One region of the Streptomyces sp. NPDC029956 genome, then DNA from elsewhere that is predicted to be linked to it. Evidence: riboswitches for the same ligand, from Rfam matches in the RefSeq annotation. Region 1 holds a riboswitch; the other holds the start of a gene.

Region 1 (4,244 bases):
GCACGCCCCACCCGGCGACAGGCAAGGGCGGGACCCGGAGCCACTGGTCCTGGCTCCGGGCCCCGCCCGTCGGGACTGGCCGTTCAGTCGTTGTTCTCCGGCGGGGTGAGCAGGTCGAAGAAGGCGTCCGCCTCCTCCGCGCTAAGTCGGCCTTCCACGACCGCATACTGGCGCAGCGTGTAGAGGGTGTCCTTCGCCGGGATCTCCCAGCGGGTGTGGGCTTCGCGGGTGATCTCGCCGATGTAGTGGTGGGCGGACTCGGGGTGGTGGCGGATGAACCAGACGAGCATCTCCGCGATCGGCCGCGAGAGGTACAGGTGCAGCCACTCCTTCGCCCTCGCCTTCTTCGGCCGGGCCCGCACCTCGCGGTCCAGGTCGATGGCGTCGGCGAAGTCGTGCAGCACGGCGCTCTCGACGGTGTGGCCGAGGACGTGGGTGGGCAGGACGCGGTCCAGGCTGCTGGCGACGTTCCAGGCCAGCGCGTCGGCGATCTCCCGGACGGAGTCCTCGTTGCGGGCGCGCAGGATCCACCGCTTGCGCACGTCCGGCCTTCCCCACAGGGTGTTCTGGAAGTCATCGGCGAAGTGGTCACGGACCTCCGCCGCCCCGCGGGAGAGCTGGTAGAGGTCACCGGCCGACATCACGGCCCGGACGCCCTCGTAGGAGCGCCGGCGGGCCTCGACCCAGTCGTCGGCCACGGCCCGGGCCCACTGGTCACGGCCGCCGACCTGGGCCTGCGGCTGGGGCACCTCGCTGTTGCCGCGCGAGATGTAGGCCCGCAGCGTCGAGGCGGTGATGCCGCCGAGCTCGGCCATCTCCGGCACGCCGATCAGCTGGGCGCCGCTCAGCTCCGGGGTGGCGAGGTCGACCACGCACTTCTCCAGCGGCAGCGCGCCATCGCGCTCGGCCTGGTGGGCGGCCCACAGCGCCAGGTGGTCGCCCCAGTTCGCCACCACCGGTGCCGGCGCCTCGGCGTCGATGGCGGCGACGTCGAGCACGGCGGCCCGGGCCGCGTCGGCGCGGCGGTCGAGCATGTCGGCGGCGCTGACGGTGACCGCGGCGCGCGCCTGGCGCTTCTCGTAGTCCTGCTCGACGGGGTCCCAGACCTGTCCGGGCCGGTACCAGGCGGCGCCGTCGAACCAGTAGCCGCCGGCCCGGTAGAACAGCTGCTCGCCGTCCCAGGTGCTGTGCAGGGTGGAGGTGTCGTCGTCCTTCATCAGCAGGACGGTCCGGCCGTGCTCGGGGTGGTAGCGCACCGACCAGCCGAGCGAGTTGTCGAGCGGGTCGGTGGTGAAGGCCCGCCAGCCGCCGGAAGCACGGTGGAGGTCGAAACGGCCCCACATCCCCTCTCCCTTATTGCGGCCCACGGCCTCGATGGCCTCGGGGCCCTCGTCGAGCGGGATGTGCGAGTCATCGACGAACGGCAGCCCGGGCACCGGGTGGTCGGTGCTCAGCCCGTTCGCGAGCGGATACAGATGGACAGTCACGGCGTACTCCTCAATCTATGCTGGGCGCTGCACTCCTTGTGCAACACTCCCTATGCTCTCTTATACATCGTCACCAACCTTCCTTGTGCAGCATTTTCGGCCAACCTCGTGGTCTGGCGTCCTCGCGCCGCGTACGAGGGTGACCGTGCCGGACAGCAGCTGAGGCGTACGCCGGTTGTCGGTAACCGACCCATGCCGCACCGGCTCGTCGGCTAGTGGGCAGGCGTGACCGCTCGGGGGGTATTCGTCGACGTCGCGGGGGTCGCCGGGGGCTCGCCGAACCCGGGGGCGAACAGGGCTGCCAGCAGCATTGCTACGGCCGCCCCCGAGGCGATCGCCGTCCCCAGGTCGCCGCGACCGCCAGCTCCTTGAGCGCGCGCGGTGTACATGAAGACCGTGATGCCGACGCTGATGCCCATCACAAGGAGCAGGGCCGCCAGCGGCGCGATCTGAATGGTCACGAAGTCCTCCTGGGCTGTCTCCGCCGGTGCGGCGGCAACTCGTCTGCGCGCTCGCGCAGACCTCGCCCCTTCGTTGGAGAGACCTGGAGGCCGACAGTAAGAAAGCCCGATCCGATACGGATCGGGCTTCGAGCCGATATCCCGAAGCCCTCCCAGAAGGGCACGGGCGCGCGGACACGCTCGGGCACGTTCTGGATGGGCAGGTCCTCGGACTCACGCCTTCAAGGCGCACACCGTTGCGGGACAGTTCCGGATTCACGCCGGATTCCCCTGCGTCCAGGGCTCATTGTACGGCTCAGGGGGTGCGGATGACGGCTCCTGAGACGAACCACTGCACGAGTGCGGCGGCGAGGTGCACGCCGGCCCGGGCCGACTCCAGCGTCTCGGGCGACGTGGGCGTCTGGCCACCGTGCCGCGACGTCTGGCCGTCCCACAGAGCGCGCATCATCGCTTCCGCCGGGGCGATCGCATCGCCGCCGGTCGAAGGGATCGCGGCGACGAACTTGTGCCGGGCGTTCTTGATCTCGCCAAGCATGGTGCCGAGCGTGGCCTTGGCGTTGTTCGGCTGGATGACGGCGTGCGCCGCGGCCTCGACGGCCTTGATGGACTCGCTGTACGCCCGCACCGCATCCGGACCGCGCCCGTACGCGGCCTTCCATGCCACTTCGAGGTGGTCGGACGCGGAGCCGGCGTTCTGCTGGTCTGCAGCTTCGGTGATGGCCTGCCTCACCGCATCCCTCGCGGCCGGGGTGACGCGCTCCTCCAGGCCGTCCTCCATGTCCGTTACCCGGTATGCGGATCCGCCGTTGTCGAGCAGCCGGTTGAGGGTCCCGATCGATCCGTCAACCTCGATCTCGAACCAGTAACCGAGCAGCGCGTCAACGATGTCGAGCAGGTCGTCCCCCGTACGGCTCGTGAGGGTCTTCGTGTAGGGGAACAATCCAGCGCGTTCGCTCAGGACGGGGATCCGCAGCCGCACGCACAGAAGCTGTGCGGTGGCTTCGTTGTATCGGCCGCCCCCGACGAAGAGCGCATCCTCCACCCACTTCTGCAGCGGGCCCGTGAGGTGATGGGGCACCCCCTCGAACGGTCCATCGAACTCGGGGTCGGCGAGGCCGGCGCGGACGGAGAAGCGCGGGCGGGGTGTGGTCGTCATGGCGGAACGGTAGCCGGATGGGTAATCACGTCGGATAAGCTCTCCTTATCCGACGCGATAGAACGAGGCGTGACGATCCATCGGCGAAGCAGGGGGAAGGATGGCCGCGACGAAACAGTGGGACGCGGGACCTTTCGGTCCGGCGCCCCGCGGGAAGGTCGCGCCCTGGTTAGGTGAGCAGACCCAGCTGCTCCAGAACCTGGAGGGCGAGTGGTATCACCACCCCGGCGGCAGCGCCGCCGGAGAGGAACGCCGGGCCAAGGGCCATGTTGAGCGGTGGCCGGGTGGAGATGTGGAACACCAGACCGCCCGCGACCAGGCCCACCAGGAGCGCAATCAGCACGTAGGGGGTCTGGGCGGAGCCGGCGGCGATAAGCATGTGAACTCCCCCGCAGAGGTGAAGGATGACGCCGTGTCGGACCGGCACTGCGCCCGATTCTCTCGAATCGTAGAGACAATTCAGAGACAACGCGAATGCCCAGGTGAGAGGCGGTGACACGACGGATGGTCGGACGACCTATGAGCGCGCTCCCCGACGACGGGCCTGAGGAACTCGTCGAGCTGGTGCGCCACTTGCGAGACCTGCGGCGGCAGGCAGACCAGCCGACACTGGACCGCATTGCCAGTCGTCTTCAGATGGGGAGGTCGACGCTCTATCACGTCTTCAGCGGCAAGAGGCTGCCCAATCTCGAGAGCCTTCTGATGATCGTCGACCTTCTTTCCAGGCAGGCGAGGCGCTATGAGGACCCGAACAGATGGGTTGAGTTGTGGCGGAGGGCCGACGCTGCCGTGCAGTCACGCCGGGCCGACGAGACGGCTGCGGCGGCACTGCGCAGCGGTTCAGGCAGCTCTCTCAATTCTGCGGCCCTGGCAAGGTGGCGCGAAGATGAGCGAGGGTCGCTTCAGACGGAAGCTCTCCTGGCACTCCGGGACGATGAGGTGGCCGCCCAGCGCAGCGTCACGGGCTCATCTCCCGACTCGTCGGTGGACAGGGTCGACGAGACTCCGGCGTCGGCCATCCCTGATCCGGGACACAGTGCCGCACCGGAGTCGGAGGGCGCTGCATCGTTTGGGCCGTCCAAGGAGCTGGTCCTGGCCCGCGACGGCTCCATCTCGTCCGCCTTGGTCGTCACGGGACTT
Region 2 (7,871 bases), on a different contig from region 1:
CTAGAAGTCCTCGTCCAGGTCCACCGAGCCCTCGACCGCCACCTGGTAGGCGGACGGGCGGCGCTCGAAGAAGTTGGTGAGTTCCTGGACGCCCTGGAGCTCCATGAAGGAGAAGGGGTTGCCGGAGCCGTACACCGGCGGGAGGCCGAGGCGTACGAGGCGCTGGTCGGCGACGCACTGGAGGTACTCGCGCATCGACTCGGTGTTCATGCCGGGAAGGCCGTCACCGCAGAGGTCGCGGCCGAACTGCAGCTCCGCCTCGACGGCTTCCTTGATCATGTCGGTGATCTGGCGGCCGAGTTCGTCGTCGAAGAGATCCGGCTCCTCCTCCCGCACGGTGTCGACGAACGCGAAGGCGGCGTCCATGTGACAACTCTCGTCGCGGAAGACCCAGTTCGTGCCGGTCGCGAGGCCGTGCAGCAGGCCGCGGGACCGGAACCAGTACACGTACGCGAAGGCGCCGTAGAAGAACAGGCCCTCGATGCACGCGGCGAAGCAGATCAGGTTCAGCAGGAAGCGGCGGCGGTCGGCGGCCGTCTCCAGGCGCTCGATCTTCTCGACCGAGTCCATCCACTTGAAGCAGAACTGCGCCTTCTCGCGGATGGAGGGGATCTCCTCGACCGCGTCGAACGCGGCCGCGCGGTCGTCCGGGTCGGGCAGGTAGGTGTCGAGCAGCGTCAGGTAGAACTGGACGTGCACGGCCTCCTCGAACAGCTGGCGCGACAGGTACAGGCGCGCCTCCGGGGAGTTGATGTGCTTGTAGAGCGTCAGGACCAGGTTGTTCGAGACGATCGAGTCGCCCGTCGCGAAGAACGCGACCAGTCGGCCGATCATGTGCTGCTCGGCCGGGGTCAGCTTGGCGAGGTCGGCGACGTCCGAGTGGAGGTCGACCTCCTCCACGGTCCAGGTGTTCTTGATCGCGTCGCGGTAGCGCTCGTAGAAGTCCGGGTAGCGCATCGGACGGAGGGTCAGCTCGAAGCCCGGGTCGAGGAGGTTCTTCTTCTCGTTGGTGCTCATTACTGGCAGGCCTCGCAGGACTCGGGGTTCTCAAGGGAGCAGGCGAGGGCGTCCGCGTCGGGGGTCGCCTGCTGGACGGGGATGGTGGCGGCGGTGGGCGCCGCGGCCTGGGCGGCGCGGGCGATCCGGGTCGCCGGACGGGAGCGCAGGTAGTACGTGGTCTTCAGACCCTGCTTCCAGGCGTACGCGTACATCGACGACAGCTTGCCGATCGTCGGCGTCTCCAGGAACAGGTTCAGCGACTGCGACTGGTCGAGGAACGGGGTCCGGGCGGCGGCCATGTCGATCAGGCCGCGCTGCGGGATCTCCCACGCCGTGCGGTACAGCTCGCGGACCTCGGCCGGGACCCAGGTGAAGCCGGCCACCGAGCCGTTGGACTCGCGCAGCGCCTCACGGGTCTGCGCGTCCCACACGCCGAGCTCCTTCAGCTCGTCGACCAGGTACGAGTTGACCTGGAGGAACTCGCCCGAGAGCGTCTCGCGCTTGAACAGGTTGGAGACCTGCGGCTCGATGCACTCGTACACGCCGGCGATCGAGGCGATCGTCGCGGTCGGAGCGATGGCGAGGAGGAGGCTGTTGCGCATGCCGACGGCGGCGATCCGCTCGCGCAGCGCGGCCCAGCGCTCCGGCCAGTTCAGCTCGACCTCGTAGTGGTCCGGGTGGAGCACACCGCGGGCGGCGCGGGTCTTGTCCCAGGCGGGGACCGGACCGCTGCGCTCGGCGAGGTCGGCGGAGGCCTCGTACGCGGCGAGCATGATGCGCTCGGCGATACGGGTGGACAGCGCGCGCGCCTCGGCGGAGTCGAACGGCAGCTTCAGCTGGAAGAAGACGTCCTGGAGGCCCATCGCGCCCAGGCCGACCGGGCGCCAGCGGGCGTTGGAGCGGCCCGCCTGCTCGGTCGGGTAGAAGTTGATGTCGACGACCCGGTCGAGGAAGGTGACGGCCGTGCGGACGGTGGAGTCGAGGCGCTCCCAGTCGATGTCGCCGTCGACGACGAAGGCGCCGAGGTTGACCGAGCCCAGGTTGCAGACCGCGGTCTCGCCGTCGTCGGTGACCTCCAGGATCTCCGTGCAGAGGTTGGAGGAGTGGACGGTGTGGCCGGGCTCGGCGGTCTGGTTGGCCGTCCGGTTCGAGGCGTCCTTGAAGGTCATCCAGCCGTTGCCGGTCTGGGCCAGGGTCCGCATCATGCGGCCGTACAGGTCGCGGGCCGGCATCGTCTTGCGGGCCAGGCCCGCGGCCTCGGCCTTGTGGTAGGCGGCGTCGAACTCCGCGCCCCACAGGTCGACGAGCTCGGGCACGTCCGAGGGGGAGAACAGCGACCAGTCGGCGTCGGCGTTGACGCGGCGCATGAACTCGTCGGGGATCCAGTGCGCCAGGTTCAGGTTGTGCGTACGGCGCTGGTCCTCGCCCGTGTTGTCGCGGAGCTCCAGGAACTCCTCGATGTCCGCGTGCCAGGTCTCCAGGTAGACGGCGGCGGCGCCCTTGCGGCGGCCGCCCTGGTTCACGGCGGCGACGGAGGCGTCGAGGGTCTTCAGGAACGGCACGATGCCGTTGGAGTGCCCGTTGGTGCCGCGGATCAGCGAACCGCGGGCGCGGATGCGGGAGTAGGAGAGGCCGATGCCGCCCGCGTGCTTCGAGAGGCGCGCGACCTGGTGGTAGCGGTCGTAGATGGAGTCCAGCTCGTCCTGCGGGGAGTCCAGGAGGTAGCAGGAGGACATCTGCGGGTGGCGGGTGCCGGAGTTGAAGAGCGTGGGGGAGGACGGCAGGTAGTCGAGCCGGCTCATCAGGCGGTAGAGGGCGGTGACCTCGTCGAGCGCGCGGACGCTGTCGTCCTCGGCGAGGCCGCAGGCCACACGGAGCATGAAGTGCTGCGGGGTCTCGACCACCTTGCGGGTGATCGGGTGGCGCAGCAGGTAGCGCGAGTAGAGGGTGCGCAGACCGAAGTAGCCGAAGCGGTCGTCGGCGGTCGCGTCGATCGTCGCGTCGAGCCGGTCCGCGTGCAGCGCGACGAACTCGGCGGTGCGGTCGGCGATCAGGCCCTCGCGGTGACCGACGGCGACGGAGGCCGAGAAGGAGAAGGAGCCCTGGCCGGCGGCCTCGTCGGCGATCGTGATCGTCAGGAGCCGGGCGGCGAGCCGGGAGTACGCCGGGTCCTCGGCGATCAGACCGGCGGCCGACTCGGTGGCCAGCTCGCGCAGTTCCGCCTCGTCCGCCACTGCGCTGCGGCCGCGCAGTGCGGCGGCGGCGACCTTGCCGGGGTCGGTGTCGGGGAGATCGGCGGTGAGGTCGGTCAGGGTCCGCAGCAGCACGGTCCCGGGGCCGTCGCTCTCGACCGCGGAAGCCTCGGCGGAAGCCGGATCGGCGGGCGCGATGGTCACGTGGGGGCTCTCCCTCGCTCGGCTCGGGGCCGCGGCGGGGGATGGCGGGCATGCGGGCATCCGTAACGCCGGACGCGACGCTTCCACCGGCCCACTCCGCGAGGCCCGGACGTCGTTGGCACCCGGAACGGACGGACCGGATGCGCTGGCGGCAGGTCCTCGGACTCACCTCGCCCGAATACGTCGTATCCGTACGAAGCACACCGTTGCGGGACAGTTCCGGATTCGCGCCGGATTCCCCTGCGTCGACAGCGAGGATGAGCATACATGTGGGGGGCGCCGCTTGCGGAACCCCCCACATGTTGTGTCGCCCCCCCCGGCTCAGAACTCCAAGGAGTAGGTGCGCAGGCGGTGGTCGGGGAGGGGCTCCCAGTCCCGGTCCGGGGTGCGGACGAAGCCCAGACGCTCGTAGATCCGGTGCGCGGAGACCATCGTGGCGTCCGTGGACAGCACGATGCGCCGGCACCCGGGGAGGGCCCGTGCGCGGTCGATACAGGCCCGTACGAGGGCCTCTCCGACGCCCCGGCCGCGGGCCTCCCGGGAGACCACGAGCATCCGGAACTCGGCCTCGCCCTCGACGGCGATGTCCGCCCACGGGGTCGAGCCGGTGGCGAAGGTCACCCCGCCGAGCAGTCGCCCGTCGCCGTCCTCGGCGACGAGCACCTCGCTCTCGCGCGCCCGCCGGGCGGTGTCCCGGAGCACGTGCAGATACGAGTCCTCCGCCCCGTACTTCAGCAGCCCGTCGTTCAGATAGGTCCCCGCGGTGAGTTCACCGAGCGCCTCGTGGTCCTCGGGCCGTACCGCCCTGATCGTGAAGTCCATGAGGGCAGTGTGCCTCCGGCGGCCCGGAGGCCCCCAGCGGGTCTCAGCCGCCGGCCCCCACCGAGTTGTCGGGTGCGCCGTCGCCCACCGGCGGCAGGTCGCCGCGTCCGACGGGCCGCCCGCCGCCCGTCTGCTCCGGCAGGACGGCGTCGAGGTCGGCGGCGTCGGCGCGGTGGGTGCGCTCGGCGGCGCCCCGGAGTGCCTTCCGGTCCACCGTGAGCGGGGCGGCGACCTCGACGCGCAGCCCGTTCTCGGTGCGTACGTACGCGTGCTGCCCGGGGGAGCGGAGGTACCAGCGGTCTCCGTCCCGGACGCAGCCGTCGGACCCGGCGCTGTCCGCCGCGGCGCACTCCTTCTCCGAGAAGGGGCGGCGCTCGGCGGAGACGGTCAGGCGGACGCCGTCCTTCCGCAGGTAGGAGACCTGGAAGCCGTCGTCGCCGACGACCCCCGACGCCATCCGGGAGGCTTCGAAGCCCTCGGCCTCGGTGACGTACACATGGTCCTTGTCGGTCTGTGCCCAGCGGGCACGGGCGTCCAGCTCGGCCGCGTCGGGCGTCGGGGGGCCGCCCGCCGTCTCGGTGCCGCAACCGGTGACGGCGAGGGCGAGGGTGAAGGGGAGCAGGGCGAGCGGGGCGAGGAGTGGTCGGGTGCGCATGTCCCGCATCCTCGCCCGGGGACGGCGAAGGCCGCCATGCCTCCGGGTGGGGCAGGGCGGCCTTCGTCAGGTCCGGCGCCGGATCAGTGGGTCTCGGCGCCGACCTTCGGGAGCTTCGGGTCGACACCGCGGTCGCCCGCGTCGGCCGTGTAGTCCTCCGGGGAGGTCTCGTCGATGCCCTCGGGGGCCTTCACGGCCTTGAGGACGAAGGTCAGGACGACCGTGACGAGGACGTTGAGGAGGAAGGCGGTGAGACCGATGTAGCCGATCTCGCCGATGCCCGGGATCTCCGCGGAGGAGCCGCCGAAGTGCTTCTGGGTGGGGCTGGCGACCCCGTAGGCGGCGACCGTGCCGTAGATCATGCCGACGGCCCAGCCGGCGAGCAGCGCCCAGCGGTGGAACCAGCGGGTGAAGAGACCGCCGACGAGGGCCGGGAAGGTCTGCAGGATCCAGATGCCGCCGAGCAGCTGGAAGTTGATCGCGACCGTCTTGTCCATGGTGAGGACGAAGGCGAGCGCGCCGACCTTCACGAGCAGCGAGACCAGCTTGGAGACCTTGGTCTCCTGGGCCGGGGTGGCGTCCGGTTTGATGAAGTCCTTGTAGATGTTGCGGGTGAAGAGGTTGGCCGCGGCGATCGACATGATCGCGGCGGGTACGAGCGCGCCGATGCCGATCGCGGCGAACGCGACGCCCGCGAACCAGTCCGGGAACATCGTCTCGAACAGCTGCGGGATGGCGAGCTGGCCGTTCTTCACCTGGATCCCGGCGGCGATCGCCATGAAGCCGAGCAGCGCGAGCAGGCCCAGCATCAGCGAGTACAGCGGCAGGATCGTGGTGTTGCGGCGGATGACCTCACGGCTCCGGGACGACAGCGTCGCCGTGATGGAGTGCGGGTACATGAACAGCGCGAGCGCCGAGCCGAGCGCCAGCGTCGCGTACGTCCACTGGCCGGCCTCACCGGGGACGAGCGAGCCGCGCGGCTTGCCGGTCGCCGGGTTGGTCTGCGCGTACGCCTCGCCCGCCTTGGCGAAGATCTCGTCGAAGCCGCCCAGCTTGATCGGGATGTAGATGATCGCCACCGCGATGACGATGTAGATCAGGGTGTCCTTGACGAAGGCGATGAGCGCGGGGGCGCGCAGGCCCGAGGAGTACGTGTACGCCGCGAGGACACCGAAGGCGATGAGCAGCGGCAGGTCCTTGATGAACCAGTGGGTGTTCTCGCCGCCGCCGACGCCCATCACGTCCAGGACGGCCTGGATGCCGACGAGCTGGAGCGCGATGTACGGCATGGTGGCGAGGATGCCGGTGACCGCCACCGCGAGGGAGAGGCCCTTGGAACCGAAGCGGCCGCGCACGAAGTCCGAGGTGGTGACGTACCCGTGCTTGTGCGAGACCGACCAGAGGCGCGGCAGGAAGGTGAAGATCAGCGGGTAGACCAGGATCGTGTACGGCACGGCGAAGAAGCCTGCCGCGCCCGCCGCGTAGATGGCCGCCGGGACGGCGACGAAGGTGTACGCGGTGTAGAGGTCGCCGCCGAGCAGGAACCAGGTCACCCAGGTGCCGAACGACCGGCCGCCCAGGCCCCATTCGTCGAGGCTGTTCTCGTTCTCGGCCCTCCGCCAGCGCGAGGCGAGGAATCCCATGACCGTGACGGCCAGGAAGAAGAAGATGAAGACGGCGAGTGCGACGCCGTTCACGCCGTCCTTCATCGCTCGTCACCCCCCTTGCGGGCACGCTGGTCCAGCTGCCACAGCTTGTAGGCGACCATGGTGAGCGCGGTGGAGATCAGCACCCAGAGCATCTGGTACCAGTAGAAGAACGGGATGCCGGCGAAGAGCGGTTCGGCCTTCGCGTACGAACTCACCCAGAGCATCGCCACGAACGGCGCGAACAGACAGAGCGCGATCGCCACTCTCAGGGGTGTGATGGTGGGTTGTTTCCCTTGTGTCGCTTCTGGCATGGCGATTCCGGTCCCCTCACTGATCACCTCGGTAATGGTGGGGAAATCTAGGGGACGGTTCCGCTCCATGGAACCCCCGTCCGCATAACGGATGGAGTACGTCGGTCGCGGTCGTGGGAGCGGTCCCCCGGCGCGGAGTTCAGAGCCAGCCCTCCTTGGCGGCCCGCACCCCCGCCTCGAACCGGCTGCGCGCACCGAGCCTGTTCATCAGTTCCGAGCTCATCCTGCGTACGGTCCGCAGCGAGATCCCGAGGCGGCGGGCGGCGATGTCGTCCGTGCAGCCGATTCCGAGCAGCATGAGCAACTCCCTTTCCTGCGGCGAGAGATCGTGTTCGTCGCGGCGAGGGCTCTCGCCGAACGGCGTGCCCGCGTCCCACAGCCGGTCGAAGAGCACCACGAGCGCGTGCACCAGGCCGGGGCTGCGGACCTCCAGGGCGCCCGCGCGTCCGTCCTCCGGGTCGACGGGGACGAGCGCGGCCTCCCGGTCGACGATCACCATGAGCATCGGCACCACGGGCACGGTCCGCGCCTCGCCGCCGAGGTCGCAGTACCAGCGCACGTATTCGACGGTCGGTGGGTCGTTGCGAAAGCTCTCCTGGTAGATCGACCGGATCTTCACGCCGCGTTCCAGGGCGAGTTGGTCGAGCGGCTGGCTCGCGTCCATGGTGTCGGGGAGCTGCGCGCCGCCCGGGAGCAGGGAGAGGCACTCGGTGCGGGCGTTCGCGGCCAGGTCCTCCAGGCGTTCCCGGACGTTGTCGAGTCCGGTGATGCGGTCCACCAGGTCGTGCCGGACGCCCGGTTCCGAGTGGTCCGCGTACGAGGCGAGGATGCCGGCGACGGCCCGTCCCGCCCGCTCGACCTGGCGTTTCCGCTTGCTCAGCTCGGCCTCGGCGCGGGAGAGCAGGAAGGAGAAGCCGACGTCCGGGTTGAAGGGTTCGACCTCGCCCGAGGAGTCGTCCATGAGGACGAGCTTGAGGTCCGCGAGGCAGGCCAGCGCCTCGCGGACCTCGAGCTCGGGGCGGCCCAGATGGGCCGCCAT

The links. Region 1 has a riboswitch for cobalamin ahead of ACZ4XX_RS31460 (hypothetical protein). Riboswitches for the same ligand answer to the same signal wherever they lie in the genome.
Region 2: another riboswitch for cobalamin. It lies ahead of ACZ4XX_RS18260 (ribonucleoside-diphosphate reductase subunit alpha); the one in region 1 lies ahead of ACZ4XX_RS31460 (hypothetical protein).

What each region holds. Positions count from the first base shown of each region.
Region 1 covers NZ_JBVHZJ010000053.1:23,514-27,757, reverse strand. Annotated here, with positions in the region: gene ACZ4XX_RS31465 (hypothetical protein) at 84-1,487, opposite strand; gene ACZ4XX_RS31460 (hypothetical protein) at 1,700-1,948, opposite strand; cobalamin riboswitch at 2,130-2,262, opposite strand; gene ACZ4XX_RS31455 (hypothetical protein) at 2,244-3,104, opposite strand; gene ACZ4XX_RS31450 (hypothetical protein) at 3,274-3,483, opposite strand; gene ACZ4XX_RS31445 (helix-turn-helix domain-containing protein) at 3,624-4,244, shown strand, end outside.
Region 2 covers NZ_JBVHZJ010000020.1:41,441-49,311, reverse strand. Annotated here, with positions in the region: gene ACZ4XX_RS18265 (ribonucleotide-diphosphate reductase subunit beta) at 1-1,017, opposite strand; gene ACZ4XX_RS18260 (ribonucleoside-diphosphate reductase subunit alpha) at 1,017-3,395, opposite strand; cobalamin riboswitch at 3,529-3,694, opposite strand; gene ACZ4XX_RS18255 (GNAT family N-acetyltransferase) at 3,717-4,217, opposite strand; gene ACZ4XX_RS18250 (hypothetical protein) at 4,261-4,872, opposite strand; gene mctP (monocarboxylate uptake permease MctP) at 4,956-6,581, opposite strand; gene ACZ4XX_RS18240 (DUF3311 domain-containing protein) at 6,578-6,832, opposite strand; gene ACZ4XX_RS18235 (LuxR C-terminal-related transcriptional regulator) at 6,972-7,871, opposite strand, start outside.